DNA from 4 places in the Delftia sp. NA_296.1 genome. Region 2 is predicted to be linked to each of the others. Evidence: predicted binding sites of a transcription regulator. Region 2 holds the regulator's gene; each other region holds the start of a gene.

Evidence for each region. The regulator LexA, encoded in region 2, represses DNA repair genes until DNA is damaged. The targets are predictions, from matches to a motif close to ACTGTATNNNNATACAGT.
Region 1: the regulator LexA is predicted to act here: its motif matches at 1,687-1,704, upstream of ACUTR7_RS20430 (VRR-NUC domain-containing protein).
Region 3: the regulator LexA is predicted to act here: its motif matches at 2,801-2,818, upstream of recA (recombinase RecA).
Region 4: the regulator LexA is predicted to act here: its motif matches at 2,021-2,038, upstream of ACUTR7_RS11445 (putative DNA modification/repair radical SAM protein).

Annotation. Positions count from the first base shown of each region.
Region 1 is NZ_JBQZGF010000008.1:212,542-217,210, forward strand. Features, by position in the region: gene ACUTR7_RS20420 (CocE/NonD family hydrolase) at 1-735, shown strand, start outside; gene ACUTR7_RS20425 (SDR family NAD(P)-dependent oxidoreductase) at 818-1,630, shown strand; gene ACUTR7_RS20430 (VRR-NUC domain-containing protein) at 1,740-3,416, shown strand; gene ACUTR7_RS20435 (helicase C-terminal domain-containing protein) at 3,413-4,669, shown strand, end outside.
Region 2 is NZ_JBQZGF010000001.1:652,387-657,055, reverse strand. Features, by position in the region: gene ACUTR7_RS03130 (FecR domain-containing protein) at 1-173, opposite strand, end outside; gene ACUTR7_RS03125 (sigma-70 family RNA polymerase sigma factor) at 178-654, opposite strand; gene ACUTR7_RS03120 (hypothetical protein) at 909-1,241, opposite strand; gene lexA (transcriptional repressor LexA) at 1,494-2,168, opposite strand; gene ACUTR7_RS03110 (asparaginase) at 2,267-3,256, shown strand; gene adk (adenylate kinase) at 3,349-4,005, opposite strand; gene kdsB (3-deoxy-manno-octulosonate cytidylyltransferase) at 4,270-4,669, opposite strand, start outside.
Region 3 is NZ_JBQZGF010000002.1:634,010-638,678, forward strand. Features, by position in the region: gene ACUTR7_RS07375 (sensor histidine kinase) at 1-1,332, opposite strand, end outside; gene ACUTR7_RS07380 (response regulator) at 1,427-2,101, opposite strand; gene ACUTR7_RS07385 (MarR family winged helix-turn-helix transcriptional regulator) at 2,201-2,701, opposite strand; gene recA (recombinase RecA) at 2,849-3,952, shown strand; gene recX (recombination regulator RecX) at 4,155-4,631, shown strand; gene yddG (aromatic amino acid DMT transporter YddG) at 4,628-4,669, opposite strand, start outside.
Region 4 is NZ_JBQZGF010000004.1:96,847-101,515, reverse strand. Features, by position in the region: gene ACUTR7_RS11450 (TIGR03915 family putative DNA repair protein) at 1-684, opposite strand, end outside; gene ACUTR7_RS11445 (putative DNA modification/repair radical SAM protein) at 700-2,019, opposite strand; gene ACUTR7_RS11440 (SWIM zinc finger family protein) at 2,497-3,942, shown strand; gene ACUTR7_RS11435 (DUF5691 domain-containing protein) at 3,939-4,669, shown strand, end outside.

The DNA.
Region 1 (4,669 bases), on a different contig from region 2:
CACGGCGGGGCCTGGCGCAGCGCCGACCACTGGCCCGTGCCCGGCACGCAGCCCACGGCCTGGCACCTGCATGCCGACGGCAGGCTGGCCCGCGAGCCCGCGCCGCAGCCGGGCGTGCGCAGCTACCGCTTCGACCCTGCCTGCCCCGTGCCCACCCTGGGCGGCTCCATCACCTCGGGCGAGCCGCTGATGTTCGCAGGCGCCTACGACCAGACCACGCACGAGAACACCTTCGCCGCCCGCCCGCCCCACGGCCCGCTGTCCGAGCGCGGCGACGTGCTGGTGTTCCAGACCGAGCCGCTGCAGCAAGACCTGGAGGTCACGGGCACCATCACCATCGAGCTGCAGGTGTCCTCGTCCGCGCCCGACACGGACTTCACCGCCAAGCTCATCGACCAGTACCCGCCCAGCGCCGACCATCCGCAGGGCTATGCGATGAACATCACCGACGGCATCCTGCGCTGCCGCTACCGCAACTCTTGGGAGCAGCCCGAGCTGATGACGCCCGGCGAGGTGGTGGCCATCACCATCGAGCCCATGCCCACCTCCAACCTGTTCCGCAAGGGCCACCGCATCCGCCTGGACATCTCCAGCAGCAACTTCCCGCGCTTCGACGTGAACCCCAACACCGGCGCGCCCGAGGGCAGTGCAGGACCCATGCAGGTGGCGGTCAACAGCCTGCACCTGGGTGGCTGCCATGCCTCGCGCATCGTGCTGCCGGTTGTGGCGGTCTAGGCGGGGAACACGCGGGTTTGGCTGCCTGGCATGTTTCGCAATTTGGTTGTACCATGCAACCAAATTGCGAAGGAACATCGCCATGGACATGCAGCAGCGTCAGTTGGAACTGGCCGGCCCCCTGCCGGCCCTTGCACCATCGGGGCGGCTCCGGGGGCGTGTCTGCCTGGTGGTGGGTGCCACCAGCGGCATAGGCCGGGCCACCGCCCTGCGCATGGCCGAGGAGGGCGCCGCCGCCGTGGTGGTCACGGGGCGCCGCCGTGAGCTGGGCCTGGAGCTGGAGCAGGAAATCCGGCAGCGGGGGGCGGACGGCCTTTTCCTGGCCTGCGATGCAACGCGGCAGGAGGACATGGCGGCGGTGGTGGAGCAGGCCGTGGCGCGCTTCGGGCGGCTGGACGCGGCCTTCAACAATGCGGGCTTCCAGGAGCGGCGCGCCGCGCTGGCCGAGCAGGATGACGCGGTCTTCTCCCAGGTCTTCGATACGAATGTGCGTGCGGTCTTCCACGCCATGCGCCATGAACTGGCGGCCATGCTGGCCACGGGCGGCGGCACCATCGTGAACAACACCAGCGTCAGCGGCATACGCAATCCCAACCCGGGCCTGTCGCTGTACGGCGCCTCCAAGGCGGCGGCCCTGTCGCTGACCCGCGCCGCCGCCATGGAGTACGCGCCGCGCGGCATCCGCATCAATGCCGTTGCCCCTGGCCGCGTGGTCACGGACATGATGCTGGGCTCGGGCATTGCCGACATGCATGCCGTGGCGGCGGGCCTGCCGCTGCGGCGCATGGGCCATCCGCAGGAGGTGGCCACGGCCGTCGTCTGGCTGATGTCGGACGAGGCGGCCTTTGTGGTCGGGCACTGCCTGGCGACCGATGGCGGCTTCCTGGCCGGATGAGCCTGCCCGGGGCAAGTCCGTTGCGCGAAGTGAGCACTACCGGGTTTGATATGATGACTGTATAAAGATACAGTTTTCGAGCGGCCTGGCTGCCCGATCTGCCAGGCCCATGCTCCCTCCCCACCGCTTCTACTACCTGCACAACTTCCAGCGCGCGCTGGACTGGATTGGCCAGCGTTACGGCGATCTGCTGGACGCGCCCGAGCAGGCATTCCTCACCCGGTTCATACAGCTGCCCCAGCCCTCGCAGGCGCTGATGGTGCGTTTGCTGATGCGGCGCGGGCCGTGGTTTCGGGCCGGCAAGCTGGTGTACGAAGAGATTCCCGGAATTGCCGAGGCAGCCGCGCCCCTGCTGGAGCTGGGCTGGCTGGACGCGGGCCACCCCATGGCGCTGGAGGAGCTGTTTGCGCTGCACACCAAGCCCGAGCTGCTGCAGCTGTTCGCCGGCGCACCCATTCACTCAGGCCTGCGCAAGGCCGAGCTTTTGCAGGCCCTGCAGCCCCTGCATGAGGCGCCCAGGCCCTATGCGCAATGGCAGCCCCAGGGCGTCGGAGCCGGCGAAGCCGCCTGGCGCGTGATGGTGGGCGCGCTGTGCGAGCGCTTTCGGCTGATGTTCTTCGGCAATCTCTACCAGGACTGGTCGGAATTCGTGCTGGCCGACCTGGGCGTGTTCCGCTACGAGGCCGTGGCCTTCGATGCGGCGTCGCGGGCCTTCCAGTCGCGTGCCGATGTCGATGGCTACCTGGCCCTGCAGGCCTTCCGCGCGGCGCTGGATGAGGGCGTGGAGATCGATGCGCTGCTGCAGCAGGTGGCCTGCTGCGCCAGCGGCAATGCCTGGCTGGAGCAGCGCCGCGCCAAGGTGCTGCTGCGCATAGGCCAGGCCTGCGAGCGCATGCAGGACTGGGAGCGTGCCGAGCAGGCCTATGCGCAAAGCCGCTACCCCGGCGCCCGCCACCGGCGCATGCGCGTGTACGAGCGCATGGAGCGCTTTGCCGATGCCATGGCGCTGGCCCAGGCCGCCCAGGCCCAGCCCGAGAGCGACGAGGAGCTGCAGCGCGTGGCGCGCATGCTGCCGCGCCTGCGCCGCAGCCTGGGGCAGGGCGCACGCGGGCGTGCGGCGGCGCTGGCGCCCGTGGTGGCGCAGATGCGCATGGACGTGGAGCTGGAGCTGCCGGCGCGGCCCGCATCGGTCGAATACGTACTGCGCGACCATTGGCACAGCGACGCCGCGCCGGTGTTCTATGTGGAGAACGCGCTCATCAACTCGCTGTTCGGCCTACTGTGCTGGCCGGCCATCTTCGCGCCGCTGCCGGGAGCCTTCTTCCACCCCTTCCAGAGCGGCCCGGCCGACCTGTCCGCGCCCGACTTCGTGCAGCGCCGCGCAGCCTTGTTCGAGGAATGCCTGGCGCATCTGGACGATGGCAGCTGGCGCGAGGTCATCGTGCAGCGCCATGCCGACAAGCAGGGCCTGCAGTCGCCCTTCGTGTTCTGGGGTACGCTGAGCGCGCCGCTGCTGGCGCTGGCGCTGGACTGCATTCCGGCCGCCCACCTCAAGCTGTTCTTTGCGCGGTTGCTGCGCGACGTGCAGGCCAACCGCACGGGCTTTCCCGATCTGGTGCGTTTCTGGCCGGCCGAGCGCCGCTACGAACTGGTCGAGGCCAAGGCCCCCGGCGACAAGCTGCAGGACAACCAGATCCGCTGGCTGCAGTACTGTGCCGAGCACGGCATTCCCGTGCGCGTGTGCCATGTCCAGTGGCGCGGCCAGCCGCTGGGAGAGGCCGCGTGAGCTACACCGTGGCCGTGCGCGCGCTGTGCGAGTTCACGGCACGCGCTGGCGACCTGGACCTGCGCTTCACACCCGCGCCCAGCGCGCTGGAGGGCATGGCCGGCCACAGCCTGGTGCAGTCGCGCAGGGGCAAGGACTACGAGACCGAGATCAGCCTGGCCGGCGAATACGGCGACCTGCGCGTGCGCGGCCGCGCAGACGGCTTCGACGCCGGGGCTGGCCAGCTCGAGGAAATCAAGACCTACCGCGGCCAGATCGAGGGCGTGCGCGCCCACCACCGCGCCCTGCACTGGGCCCAGGCGCGCATCTACGCCCATCTGCTGTGCCAGGCGCGCGGCCTGCAGCGGCTGCGCGTGGCCCTGGTGTATTTCAACGTGGGCAACTCGGAGGAAACCGTGCTGGTGCAGGAGGAAGACGCGGCCACGCTGCGCGCCTTCTTCGAGCAGCAATGCGCGCTGTTCCTGGACTGGGCGCGCAGCGAGGCCGCCCACCGCGCGGCGCGCGAGGCGGCGCTGGCCGCGCTGCGCTTTCCCATGCAGGGCTTTCGCGCGGGCCAGCGCGAGCTGGCCGTGGCCGTCTACCGCGTGGCGCGCGCGCAGCAGGGCGGCCAGTGCCTGATGGCGCAGGCGCCCACGGGCATCGGCAAGACGCTGGGCACCATCTTCCCCATGCTCAAGGCCATGCCGGACCAGGGCCTGGACCGGCTGTTCTTCCTCACGGCTAAGGGCACGGGCCATGGCCTGGCGCTGCAGGCGCTGGCCAGCGTAAACCGGCAGATCGCCGAGCAGCACCAGCCACCGCCGCAGGAACCGCTCGCGCCGACTGCTCGGTTGCGCGTGCTCGCCATCCTGGCGCGCGACAAGGCCTGCGAGCATCCCGACAAGGCCTGCCACGGCGACTCCTGCCCGCTGGCGCGCGGCTTCTTTGACCGGCTGCCCGCCGCGCGCGCCGCCGCGCTGCAGCAGGCACCCTGGGACCCGCCTGCCGTGCGTGCCGTGGCGCTTGCGCACGACATCTGCCCCTACTACCTGTCCCAGGAACTGGTGCGCTGGAGCGACGTGGTCGTGGCCGACTACCACTACTTCTACGACAGCGCCGCCATGCTGTACGCGCTCACCCAGGCCCAGCAATGGAAGGTGGGCGTGCTGGTGGACGAGGCCCACAACCTGCTCGAGCGCGCGCGCCGCATGTACACGGCCGAGCTGTCGCAGTTCGCCCTGGCTGCCGCCCGCAAGTCGGCCACCGGTGCCGTG
Region 2 (4,669 bases):
GTGACGGATTGCACGCGCAGCCAGGCGCGCTGGTGGGCGGGATCGGCCTCATGCCATTTCTGCCAGTCCTGTTGCAGGCCCGCTGTGGCAGAGGCGCCGCGCAGTTTCACGTGCCAGGCGGCGGCCTCATGCAAGGCGCGGCGGTCGTTGCCTTCCAGATGTCTCTCGCCCATGTGGCTATGCCAGGACCAGGCAGCAATGCTCCATCGCCCGGGTCAGGTAGTTGCTGACGGTGCGCAGCGATACACCCAGGCGCTCGGCGATCTCTGGGTAGCTCAGTTCCTCGAACTGGGCCAGCACAAAGGCTTCGCGAACCTTGGGAGGAAGGCCCTGGAGCATGCGGTCCACATCCAGCAGGGTCTGCTGGATGATGGCCTGCTCTTCGGGCGAAGGCGCCAGCGATTGTGGCAACTGGGCCAGATAGTCCAGATAGGACTGCTCCAGCGTGCGGCGGCGAAACAGGTCGGCGACCAGGCCCCGGGCGATGGTGGCCAGGTAGCGCCTGGGTTCGCGGATGTCCTGCTGCGGCAGGGGCGAGCGCAGCAGGCGCACAAAGGTGTCCTGGGCCAGGTCGGCGGCATCGTCACGGTTTCCCAGGCGTTTGCGCAGCAGGCTTTCCAGCCAGGGATGGTGATTCTGGTAGAGGCTGTGCACGGAGAAGGCTGGGGCGGAGGAGGCGGGCGCAGTGGCAATCGCTACTGCAAAAGATAATAAGAATGCTTATCAATTATCTTTCAGGCAGGCGCCCCTTCCGCAAAGAGGGCGTCCACTTGTTGCATGTGCGCTACAGGGCAGTGGTGGGCGCCAGCCTGCACCAGCTTTGCGCAGGTCGATTTCTCGCGCGACGCGCGGTCCGCGCCGCCCAGGTTTGTGTCGTGCAAGGTGTGTCGCACACCTTGCATCGGGCCTCAGTTGGCTGCCGGTCCGCCGTGTGCCTCCATGCGCTCCAGCGCAGCGCAGACATCGGCCATTCGCCCGGAGATGAACAGGCATTCCGGCTGCTCCTGCGGCGACCGCTGGATGATGCGCAGGCCTGAAGGCTGCTCAGGCGCGGATTGCAGGGCGGGCTGCGTCGGCAGCAAGGGCAGGATCAGCTGGGCATCTCCATGGTCTGCAGCGCATGCGGCCTTGCCGCGGCGCTGCTGGCCGCGCCGGCGTGCCTTGCTGAAAGAGATCACGTTGGCGGGCTCGGGTGCTGCGGCAGGTAATGGCTGGCACGCAGGGGCTTGTGCAAGAGGCATGGCCGACTCCATGGCGGTCGCAGTCAGGCGGATGCCATGTGCCAGGCGCAGGAAGGAAAAAGAAGACAGTGTTGGCAGAGCGAATCCCATGTGACGACTCCTGTTGGCGTGTTTCAAAGAGGCATGGACACAGGCAGGATTGCGGTTTGCGGGCAAAGCTCCGCCCAGGGCGAAGCTCCAAGGCTTCGCGCCTACCACCTGGGCGGTGCGTGAAATGGGGTGAGGCGGCCTGAGAAGGGCCGCCAGTCCGGCTTACATGGACATGCTGTTGCGGATCAGCCCCACGGCCAGGCCTTCAATGGCAAAGGCCTCTTCGGGGGCGACGCGAATCACCGGGTAATCGGGGTTTTCCGGCAGAAGTTCCACGCCCTGCGTGGTGCGGCGCAGGCGCTTGACGGTGACTTCATCACCCAGGCGTGCCACGACGATCTGGCCGTTGCGGGCTTCGTGTGCTGACTGCACGGCCAGCAGGTCGCCGTCCATGATGCCCGCGTCGCGCATGGACATGCCGCGCACGCGCAGCAGATAGTCGGGGCGCGTCTGGAACAGGCTGGGCTCGACGGAATAGGTTTGGTCGATGTGTTCCTGCGCGAGAATGGGCGAGCCCGCCGCAACGCGGCCCACCAGGGGCAGCATCAGCGGTGCCAGGGCCGACAGCGGCAGTCCGAAGCTGGTGCCGCGCGCGGCATTGATGTTGCGCACGGTGTCGGTACGCAGGCGAATGCCGCGCGAGGTGCCGCTGACCAGTTCGATCACACCTTTGCGGGCCAGGGCCTGCAGGTGTTCCTCGGCAGCGTTGGCGGACTTGAAGCCCAGCGTGTTGGCGATTTCCGCGCGGGTGGGAGGCGCGCCCGTGCGGGAGATGGCGGCCTGGATCAGGTCCAGGATCTGTTGCTGGCGGGCGGTGAGCTTGGGATGGTCGAGCATGGCGTGCGTCCGGTCCTTGAGGGCAGATGGCAGGCTGGGAGGCCATCTGATGATTTATACAGTATCTGTATTTTTAACCAGTTTTCCAAGAGGTGCAAGTGGGGCAGTCAAAGTTGGTGATTCTGGGCACGGGCGGGACCATCGCCGGCCGGGCGGATTCGCAGTCGCAGGGCGTGGGGTACAAGGCCGGGCAGATCACGGTGCAGTCGCTGCTGGAGGCCGTGCCGGACCTGGAGCAGCAGGCGCTGGGACCCGTGCAGACGCAGCAGATCGCGCAGGTGGACAGCAAGGATATGGACTGGCCCGTGTGGCGCGCGTTGCTGCGCGCCTGCACGCAGGCACTGGAGGATGCGGACACACGCGCCGTGGTGATCACGCATGGAACGGACACGCTGGAAGAGACGGCCTGGCTGCTGAACAGCCTGCTGCCGGCCACCAAACCCATTGTGTTGACCTGCGCCATGCGCCCGGCCACGGCCCTGTTGGCAGACGGACCGCAGAATCTGCGCGATGCCGTGACCGTGGCTGCCAGCGGCGGGCGCAGTGGCGTATGGGTGGTGGCAGGCGGCGAGGTGCATGCGGCAGCCCAGGTGCAGAAGGTCCATCCCTACCGGCTGCAGGCAATGCGCTCCGTGGAAGGCGGGCCGCAGGCGTTGGTGGAGGAAGGGCGTGTGCGCTGGCTGGTGCCCGATGCGCCGTCCTCCCCCGCAGCGCCGTCCGCGCGGGCCATGGTGCCTGCGGCCATGTCATCTGATCTGCTGGCGCTGGATGAGCTGCCCTGGGTCGAGGTGGTGTTCAGCGGCGCCTTGGCGCGTGCCAGCGGCGTGGATGCGCTGGTGGCGGCAGGCGTGCGTGGCATCGTCGTGGCTGGCACGGGCAATGCGACGGTTCACGAAGGCATGGAAGCGGCCTTGCAGCGTGCCCGTGACAAGGGCGTCTGGATCTGGCGGGGCACGCGCTGTGCCGAAGGCCTGCCCGTGGCCTCCGGCCTTGGGACCAACCCGGCAGAGGCCGATCTGGCGCAGCTGCCTGTGGCAAAGGCCCGGATTGCGATGATGCTGGCGCTGGCAGCGCAGCCGCGCGATTGAGCCGGGCGGCGACGCCGGTATTTCTTCGGTTGCCGGCGGTCAACAAAAAAGCACCCGGCGGGTGCTTTTTTCGTTGCGGCACATGGCCTGCATCACTCAGCCAGTGCAGCCAGTGCGCGTTGGGTGATGTCCTCGACCGAGCCCAGGCCGCTGATGGCGCGGTACTTGGGTGCCGCTGCGGCTTCCTTTTCGGCCCATGCGCGGTAGTAGTCCACCAGGGGGCGGGTCTGGCTGCTGTAGACGTCCAGGCGCTTCTTGACGGTTTCTTCCTTGTCGTCTTCGCGCTGCACCAGCGGCTCGCCGGTCACGTCGTCCTGGCCTTCGACCTTGGGCGGATTGAACTTGACGTGGTAGGTGCGGCCCGAGGCGGGGTGGGAACGGCGGCCGCTCATGCGCTCGATGATGGCGTCGAAGGGCACGTCGATCTCCAGCACGTAGTCCAGCTTCACGCCAGCGGCCTTCATGGCGTCTGCCTGGGGAATGGTGCGGGGAAATCCATCAAACAGGAAGCCGTTGGCGCAATCGGCCTGGGCGATGCGTTCCTTGACCAGATTGATGATCAGGTCGTCGCTGACCAGTTGGCCGGCGTCCATCACGGCCTTGGCCTGTTGGCCCAGGGGCGTTCCGGCCTTGACGGCGGCACGCAGCATGTCACCGGTGGAAATCTGGGGGATGCCGTACTTCTGGCAGATGAAAGCGGCTTGCGTGCCTTTGCCGGCGCCGGGTGCGCCCAACAAAATCAGTTTCATGGAAGTCCTTGAGGAGAGTAGAAATTCTTGTCTGCCGGATCGGCCCACCGGGGCGGACAGTCCATGCGTCATATTTTTGTCGCGGGCAAGGATAGCACGCACAGGGCTAACACTGGCTTACACGCAGAGGGCAAAACTGTCGCCTGTGCAATCTCCAAAAACTGCGTTTTGCTGTCCGACAAAACCGCATGTGCAGTTGTGTTGTGAATGGCGATGCCGGGCATCGCCATTGGCGCATCTGTATTGGCGTATGCGGGATCCGATTCAGGCGGACAACCGGGCGCGCACCCGTTCCAGGTCTTCGGGGGTGTCCACGCCAGGGCCTGGTGCATGGGGCGTCAGGTGGACGGCGATGCGGTGGCCGTGCCACAGTGCGCGCAACTGTTCCAGCGCCTCCAGCACCTCGGTGGGGGCGGGAGATAGCTGCGGGAAGCTGCGCAGGAAACCGGCACGGTAGCTGTAGATGCCGATGTGGCGCAGGGGCGCGAAGCCGGGGTGGCCCGGAGCTGCCGATGCAGATGCCGTCTCCCACCATGCCTGGCCTGCATGTTCACGCGCAAAGGGGATGGGGGCGCGGCTGAAATAGTGGGCCATGCCCTGGGCATCGCAGACGACCTTGACCACGTTCGGGTTGGTGAAGTCGGCCAGGCTGTCGATGGCATGT
Region 3 (4,669 bases), on a different contig from region 2:
CGAGCCCAGCACGCGGTAGAACGGCTGGAACACCAGCTCGCGCTCGGCCTCGGGCACGCCGGGCCCCGAATCCTCCACCTGCAGCAACAAAACCTGGCCGAAGGGATCGGCCAGCACGCGCACCGTGACCATGCCGGGCCGGCTGCTGCTGGAAGGCGTGTAGTTGATGGCGTTGTCCACGAGGTTGCGCACCAGCTCCGTCAGCAGCGTGGCGTTGCCCTGCAGCCAGACGCCGGTGGCCGATGACTCGGCGCCGTCGTATCCCAAGTCCACATGCTTGTCCATGGCGCGCGGCAGGCAGTCGCGCACCACGTCGGTGACGATGCGCACCAGGTTGCAGGGCTGCATGGCCAGGCCGCGGCCCACGCCGGCGCTCTCGGCGCGCGCCAGCGCCAGCAACTGGTTCACCGTGTGCGTGGCGCGAATGCTGGAGCGCGCAATCTGTGCCAGGGACTGCCGCAACTCCTCCGTGCTCACGCCCTCGCGCTGGGCCAGTTCGGCCTGCATGCGCAGCCCGGCCAGCGGTGTCTTGAGCTGGTGGGCCGCGTCGGCCAGAAAGCGCTTTTGCGTGGCCAGCGAATCACCGAGCCGGCCCAGCAGATCGTTGACCGAGTCCACCAGCGGCACGACTTCCAGCGGCACGTCCTTGTGGTTGATGGGCGAGAGGTCCTCGGGCCGGCGCGCGCGGATGCGCTCCTCCAGCCGGTGCAGCGGCTTGATGCCGCGAGCCAGCGCCAGCCACACCAGCAAGGCGGCCAGCGGCAGGATGACGAACTGGGGCAGCATCACGCCCTTGATGATTTCCGTGGCCAGCACGCTGCGCTTTTCGCGCGTTTCGGCCACCTGGACCAGGGCCTGGGGCTCGTCGGGCAGGGGCATGCGCACCCAGACATGGGCCACGCGCAGGTCAATGCCGCGAAACTCCGCATCGCGCAGTTGCACGGCCCCGCCGGTCGGTGCACCGCCGGGCGATAGATCGCCGGATGGCGGATCGTCGGACTCGGGCGGCAGCGGCAGATCGCGCTCGCCGGCCAGGTACTCGCCCTTGACGCCCAGCACCTGGAAATACACGGTGTCCGACTCGTCGGCGCGCAGGATCTCGCTGGCCGATTGCGGCAGGTTGAACAGCACCTTGCCCTGCTGCACCATCACCAGCTGCGCCAGCGCCTGGGCGTTGTACTCCAGCGCGCGATCGAACGGCTTGTTGGCCAGGCCCTGGGCCACCAGCCAGGTCAGCGCCAGGCTCACGGGCCACAGCAGCAGCAGCGGCGTGAGCATCCAGTCAAGGATCTCGCCGAACAGTGAGCGCTGTTCACGCTGGAAGATTTTCATCGGCGGGCAGCCCTCACGACGGGTTCACGGCCCCGTGGCATCCGCCACTATGCGCAGGCAAGCCAACCCGGGCCTGACAGCCAGGGCAGCGGCCTCAGGAAGCGATCTTCTCAAGGCAGTAGCCCAGGCCGCGCACGGTGGCGATGCGGATGGGGCCGCGCTCTATCTTCTTGCGCAGGCGGTGGATATAGACCTCGATGGCGTTGTTGCTGACCTCGTCGCCCCATTCGCACAGGCGCTCGACCAACTGGTCCTTGCTGACCAGCCGGCCCGCACGCTGCAGCAGCACTTCCAGCAGGCCCAGCTCGCGCGCCGACAGCTCGACCATCTTGCCGTCGATGGTGGCCACGCGGCCGGCCTGGTCGTACACCAGGGGGCCGTGCTTGATGGTGCTGCTGGCGCCACCCATACCGCGCCGCGTGAGCGCGCGCACACGCGCCTCCAGCTCGGACAGCGCAAACGGCTTGGCCATGTAGTCGTCGGCGCCGTAGTCCAGCCCCTGCACGCGCTCTTCCACGCTGTCGGCCGCCGTGAGGATGAGCACCGGCAGCGCATCGCCCCGGCCGCGCAGCTTCTTGAGCACTTCGAGCCCGTGCATCTTGGGCAGGCCCAGGTCCAGGATGAGCAGGTCGAACTCGCTGCTGGTCATCAGCGCGGTATCGGCCTCGCTGCCGTTGGCCACATGGCTGACCACGGCGCCCGAGCCGCGCAGGCTGCGCAGCAGACCATCGGCCAGGACCTGGTCGTCTTCGGCAATCAGAATGCGCATGGGGTTGTCTCCTGAAATACAGACGCGCTCTGGATGTTGGAAATGCGCGTCTTTGATTCCTAGGATTCTAGGATGCGCCCCGCCCCACGGGCAGGGACCTTACCCGAGTGAGCCGCCGCCCGCATAGGCCTCCAGCCCCAGCGCCACCACGGTGGCGATGTCGTCGCCGACTTCCTCGCGGAACTCGGCCTCGGCCTGGGACACGGCGTCATGGAAGGCCTGCAGCCATGCCAGGCCCGCAGGCGTGAAGCGGATGCGGCGTGCGCGCGCATCGCGCTCGTCGCTTTCGCGCGTGACCAGGCCCCAGGCCTCGCACTGGGCCACCAGGTCGCCCATGGACTGCTTGGTCATGCCAGCGCGCTCGGCCAGGTCGGTGAGCCTGTCGCCAGCCAGCGACAGATGCCGCGTGATGTGGATGTGGGCCGCACCCACCTTGTCGCGCGCCGCAAGATTGGACAGCGCCAGCGGAACCTCCACATCGCGCGCCATGAGCTGCAGCACACGCGCGTCGAACCGCCGCATGGCATGGCCGAGCAGGCGGCCCAGGTGGGTCTGGCGCCAGGCGTCGGCGGGCGGCGTGACGGGGGAAAACTCACTCATGGATGCATTGTGGAGGTAAATCCAACAAGTCAGGAAAACTGACTAAAAACACCAACAAAACAAACCAACAAGCCCATAAACTACTGTTCAAGCATCCAGCCTGAATGCAAATACAGAGCTGAAACCCCAGCCAACCCAGGAGTCCGCATGAACACCGCCGTCACCACCGCCAACAGTGAAAAAGCCAAGGCCCTGCAGGCCGCACTCGCCCAGATCGAAAAGCAGTTCGGCAAGGGCACGATCATGCGCCTGGGTGAAGGCGAAGCCATCCAGGACATCCAGGTCGTCTCCACCGGCTCGCTGGGCCTGGACATCGCCCTGGGCGTGGGCGGCCTGCCCCGTGGCCGCGTGATCGAGATCTACGGCCCTGAATCCTCGGGCAAGACCACGCTGACGCTGCAGGTCATCGCCGAAATGCAAAAGCAGGGCGGCACCTGCGCCTTCATCGACGCCGAGCACGCACTGGACACCAGCTACGCCCAGAAGCTGGGCGTGAACCTCAACGAAGTGCTGATCAGCCAGCCCGATACCGGCGAGCAGGCCCTGGAAATCGTGGACAGCCTGGTGCGCTCGGGCGCCGTGGACATGATCGTCGTGGACTCGGTGGCCGCCCTCACACCCCGGGCCGAAATCGAAGGCGAGATGGGCGACCAGTTGCCCGGCCTGCAGGCCCGCCTGATGAGCCAGGCGCTGCGCAAGCTGACAGCCACCATCAAGAAGACCAACTGCATGGTCATCTTCATCAACCAGATCCGCATGAAGATCGGCGTGATGTTCGGCAGCCCCGAAACCACCACGGGCGGCAATGCGCTGAAGTTCTACGCCTCGGTCCGCCTGGACATCCGCCGCACCGGCACCATCAAGAAGGGCGACGAGGCCATCGGCAACGAGACCAAGGTCAAGGTCGTCAAGAACAAGGTCTCGCCTCCGTTCAAGACCGCCGAGTTCGACATCCTCTTCGGTGAAGGCATCTCGCGCGAAGGTGAAATCCTGGACATGGGCGTCAACGCCAAGATCCTCGACAAGTCGGGCGCCTGGTATGCCTACAACGGCGAGAAGATCGGCCAGGGCCGCGACAACGCCCGCGAATTCCTGCGCGAGAACAGCGGCCTAGCCGTGGAGATCGAGAACAAGGTGCGCGACAGCCTGGGCATCGCCCTGCTGCCCACGGCCGGTGGCGATGCCCCCGAAGCCAAGGCCGCCAAGGCGGGCAAGGCCAAGGCCGACAAGGACGGCGTGATCGAAGCCTGAGCGGCCTGACCCCTCACTGCAGGCGCCGCCGCGCCTGCACACACTGTGTTTGCCATCTTGGCGCAGGCTCACGTCTGCGCCTTTTTTATCGCCGGGACGCCCCAAGGCAAAAAAGCGGCCCCCTTGGGGGGCAGCGGACCTTGCGCAGCAAGGGGAGCGTGGGGGCCTTTTTTATTCGGGACGATTCAGGAGACATTGCCGCATGGGATTCGCCAAGCTGTCGCTCAAGGGCCGGGCGCTCAAGCTGCTGGGCCAGCGCGAACATTCACGGCTGGAGCTGGAACGCAAGCTCGCCCCCCATGTGGAGGAAGGCGAAGACCTGGGCGCCATGCTCGACGCGCTGGAGCAGCGCGGCTTCATCAGTGCCCAGCGCGTGGCCGAATCCGTGCTGCACCGCAAGGCCGCGCGCTTTGGCACGGCACGCGTGGTGCAGGAGTTGCGCAACAAGGGACTGGACGACGGCCTGGTACGCGCCGCCGCAGAGCAACTGCGCGCCACCGAACTGCAGCGCGCCCTTGCCGTATGGCGCCAGCGCTTCGGCGCACCACCGGCCACACCGCAGGAACGACTCAAGCAGATGCGCTTTCTGGCTGCGCGCGGTTTTGGTGGAGAAATTGCGAGCAAGGTGCTGCGGGGGCGCAGCGAAGACTGGGACGCAGGAGCAGAGGACGAAGGCTAATCTGCGCGCCGGGTCGCACCCCAGCACACCAGCGACCC
Region 4 (4,669 bases), on a different contig from region 2:
GGTCAGCCACAGGGCCTCGCCCGCGTCGGCTGGCGGGGCATCGCTGCGGCGCGCGCCGGGCGCCAGGCGCAGCGCATGGCCGTCCCAGTGCGCGCTGCATTGCGGCGTGAGGATGGCCCAGTGCATGTTGGCAAAGCGCTTGCAGAAGAAGGGCGCCGCCGCGCGCACGATGTGGTGCTCGGGCTCGAACCAGGCAATGTGCAGCTCGGGCTGGTCCGGCCGCTGCGTCGTCCGAAAGCGCACAAAGGCGTGCATCTTGTGGATCTCGCGCGAGACGGGGCGGGCCAGGGCCTCGATGGCGCGCCAGTCCGCATCCAGCGCGTCCAGCCGCAGTTCGGGCCGGGCCTGCATGCGCGCCAGCCAGCGGTGGCATAGCTCGAAGCGGCCCGCCGCGCGGTGCATGCAGGCATGGCGCAGCGCGGACATCTGGGTGTCCGACAGGGACAGCCCTGCCTCGCCGGGGCCGGCCAGCCCGGCGAGTGCCGAGGCGGGCATGGCCTGCTCCGGCGCGCTGGAAAACAGGTCCACGCCCGCGCCGAGTTGCTGCGCACCCCGCGTGTCGGGCCACCGCCAGCGCACCAGAGCGGGGTCGGCGCCATGGGCCAGCAGCGCCCGGCAGGCTGCGCGAAAGCCGGGCCAGTCGTCGGGGCTGTCGAGTTCAATGGTGAGAGCCTGTGCTTGCATGGCGTGCTCCAGGTTCTAGAACAGGCTGGCCTGCACCGCGCTTTGCACGCGCATGCCGCTGTGCCGTGCCTGGGCCTGGCTGGCCTGCGACTGCGCGATCAGCCGGGTGCGCAGCGCGGCCGAGTCGGTCTCGCCCAGCAGGGGCCGGTGGCCGTCGATCAGCACGAAGGGCAGGGCCTTTTGCACGGGGGCGCGCAGCCGCAGCAGATCGTCCAGCCGCAGCCTGCGCACGCGGCGCGCCGCCAGCAGGCGGTCCACCGTCTGCGTGCCCAGGCCCGGCACGCGCAGCAGCAGGCTGCGCGGCGCACGGTTGAGGTCCACGGGGAACTGCTGTCGGTTGGCCAGTGCCCAGGCCAGCTTGGGGTCGATCTCCAGGTCCAGCATGCCGTGGCGGCTGGCCGCCGCGATCTCGCCCGCCCCGTAGCCGTAAAAGCGCATCAGCCAGTCGGCCTGGTAGAGCCGGTGCTCGCGCATGAGGGGCGGCGCCTGCGGCGGCAGATCGCGCGAGGCATCGGGAATGGGGCTGAAGGCCGAGTAGTACACGCGGCGCAGGCCGTAGCCCGCATACAGCGTGTGGCTGGATTCGAGGATGTCGGCATCGGTTGCGCGGTCGGCGCCCACGATCATCTGCGTGCTCTGCCCGCCCGGCGCAAAGCGCGGCACGGCGGCGCGCTGCGCGGGCGCGCCGGGCAGGGACTGCGCCTGGCGCTGCTCGCGCGTGGCCGCGCGCCAGGCCTGCACATGCCGGTCCACGCCCTGCATGGCCTGGCGTATGCGCTGTCCATCCTTTTCAGGCGCGAACTGCGCCAGGCCGCTGGCCGTGGGCAGTTCCACATTGATGCTCAGGCGGTCGGCATGGCGGCCTGCCTGGGCCAGCAATTCGGGGGCGGCATCCGGGATGGTCTTCAGATGGATGTAGCCGCGAAAGTCATGCTCCTCGCGCAGGCGGCGCGCCACCTCCACCAGTTGCTCCATGGTGTAGTCGCTGGAGCGGATGATGCCGCTGGACAGGAACAGCCCCTCGATGCAGTTGCGCCGGTAGAAGTCCAGCGTCAACTGCACCACCTCGGCCACCGTGAAGCGGGCGCGCTGCACGTTGGAGCTCTTGCGGTTGATGCAGTAGCGGCAGTCGAAGATGCAGACATTGGTCAGCAGGATCTTGAGCAGCGAGATGCAGCGCCCGTCGGGCGCATAGCTGTGGCAGATGCCCATGCCGGTGACCGAGCCCATGCCCTTGCCGTCCAGCGAGTCGCGCCCCTGCGATCCGCTGGAGGCGCAACTGGCGTCGTACTTGGCGGCGTCGGCGAGGATGAAAAGTTTGCGTTGCAGCTCCATGGCTGTATAAATATACAGTATATTTGCCTGGCAGTCCGGTTTTCTGAGAGCCCATCCCCCAGCCAGGGTCTGGTCCGGCCTTGCCTGGCTGCGGGTCGAACGCACTGTCGGGCTATCGCAATGGCCAGCGGATGGCAATGGTTGCCAGTGCAATGGAATGAAACCGTTTTCAGTGCGGAATGAGTGCTCGCTTCCAATGGGTGGCGATGTGCATCGCAGGAAATGGTGAATGCGTGTTTTCTGCGTCTTTCGCAATGCCTGAAGGCTGGCATGGCTTGGTGCCATCAATGCACGAGCTGATATAGCGCAGCTGGCTGCGCGCCATGGGGGTTTCCCATTCATGGGAGAGAGGTTTGGTGTTGTTGTGAATTGTTTCAAATTGCCGATAACTATTGCTGATAGGCTTTCGGGTTTGCCGGGCAGTGCCGTTTCATTCAATGCGCCCGGCGATGACAAACACTTGGAGAGGGAGCTTCGGTGTCGCGTGTATTAGGAACAGAGAGCGAAGTGCTGGCGCTGTCGCCGGACGCCTCATCCAGCAAGGCCGCCAAGGGCCTGCAATCGCCCGCCAAATGGCCCGCCATGGGCGCCAATGACGTGGCGGTCTGGGGTGAATGCCAGGGCAGCGGCAGCAAGCCCTACCAGACCCAGGTGGACCTGTCGGGGCCTTCCTTCAAATGCTCTTGCCCCAGCCGCAAATTCCCCTGCAAGCACGGGCTGGCGCTGATGCTGATGCGTGCCGGCGGGCAAGTCCCCGAAGGCGGTGATCCGCCCGCCTGGGTGCAGACCTGGCTGGACAGCCGCCAGGAAAAGGCCGAGAAGAAAGAGGCAAAGGCTGCCGCCGCAGCGGCCGAGCCGCCACCCGATCCCGAGGTCGCGGCCAAACAGCAGGCCAGGCGCGAGGACAAGCGCTGGGACAAGGTCGAAGCCGGCCTGCAGGAACTGTCGCTGTGGATGCAGGACATGGTGCGTGCTGGCCTGGCCAACCAGGCCAGCGACACGCAGATGCGCCAGCGCTGGAACAACATGGCCGCGCGCATGGTCGATGCGCAGGCCACCGGCATGGCGGCGCGCATCAAGGATTGCAGGGATCTGGTGGACAGCCACCGAGACTGGCCGCGCGACATGCTGGTGCAGCTGGGCCACTGGCAGTTGATCATCGACGCCGTGCGCCGCCGCGAATCGCTCAGCCCCGAGGTCAAGGCCGACGTGATGGCCGCGCTGGGCTGGCCCATGGACAAGGCCGAGGTGCAGGCCAGGGGCCAACTGGTCGAGGACGAATGGCTGGTGGCCGGCCTGCGCATGATCGAGCGCGAAGGCCGGCTCATGGAGCGGCGCGTCTGGCTGCAGGGCCAGCGCACGGGGCGCATGGCCCTGGTGCTGGACTATGCGCAGGGCGGGCGCGGTTTTGAATCGGCCTGGGTGCCGGGCCATCGCTACGGCTGCGCGCTGAATTTCTATCCGGGCCATGCGCCGCTGCGCGCCATTGCGGCCAATGGCAACGGGCCTGCGCTGCCTGCCGATGGCGCCAGCCCGCTGGCCACATCGGCCGTGGGCGACGTCCTGCAACTGCTGGGCCAGCGCATTGCCGCCAACCCGCTGCAGGCCACGCAGCCGCTTTGCCAGGACCGGCTGCGGCTGGTGCCCGCCCAGGGCCAGTGGTTCGCGGCCTGGCCCCAAGCGCCGGATGCATCGCCGGCCGCCCCTGGCACGGCGGCGCCAGTGCAGCCCGTTCCCGTGGCGATTGACGATGCCGAGGCCTGGCGCCTGCTGGCGCTCAGCGGCGGTGCGCCCATGCAGCTGTTTGGCGAATGGGAGCCCGGCCCGGCCGTGGGCCGCTGGCGGCTGCTGAGCGCCTGGCAGGCCCGCGAGGGTGAAACCGCCCAGCAATGTATCTGGCAGAACCAGGGTGATCCGGTATGAGCAACGCACAACTTTGGGCTGCGCTGCAGCAATCGGCCATGGTCGGCTCGGACCGGCTGGCCGTGCCGCCTGCGCTGGCTTCGGGCGTGGACCCGTCCGCAAGCGGGTCGCAGCAGGCCGTGCAGGCCGCGCTGCTGCCCCGCGCTGATGTGGCCGGTGACTCGCCCGCCCAGCAACTGCTGCGCGCCAGCGCCGTGGCGGCCGTGTTCGAGCGGGCCGGCTGGCAGCCTGGCGCGCAGGTGCGCCTGACGGCACCGCTGGCCGTGCCGGCCGCCGCGCCTGCGGAGTCGCGCACCGCGCCTGCCGATGCGCGCCTGCACACCCTGATGGGCGACGTGCTCAAGGACGGCCCGTTCGAGCTGCAGGCCTCCATGCTGCGCACCCTGGACCAGGCCGGCCAGCGCCTGCCCCACGATCTGCTGGTGCCTGCGCTGGAGCAGGGCCGCCAGTCCGTGGAACTGCGCCAGTGGCTGGCCCCCGTGCTGGGCGAGCGCGGACGCTGGCTGGGCGCGCTCAACCCGCAATGGAGCTATGCCAGCGGCGTGGAGGAAACCGCCGACCCCGAACTGGTCTGGCAGGAGGGCTCGGTGGAGCAGCGCGTGGCCCTGCTGCGCAGCGAGCGCGCAACCGATGCCGCCAAGGCCCGCACGCGGCTGGAAGGCAGTCTGAAGGAGCTGGGCGCCAAGGAGCGCCTGCCCCTGGTCCAGGCCCTGGCCGTGGGGCTGGG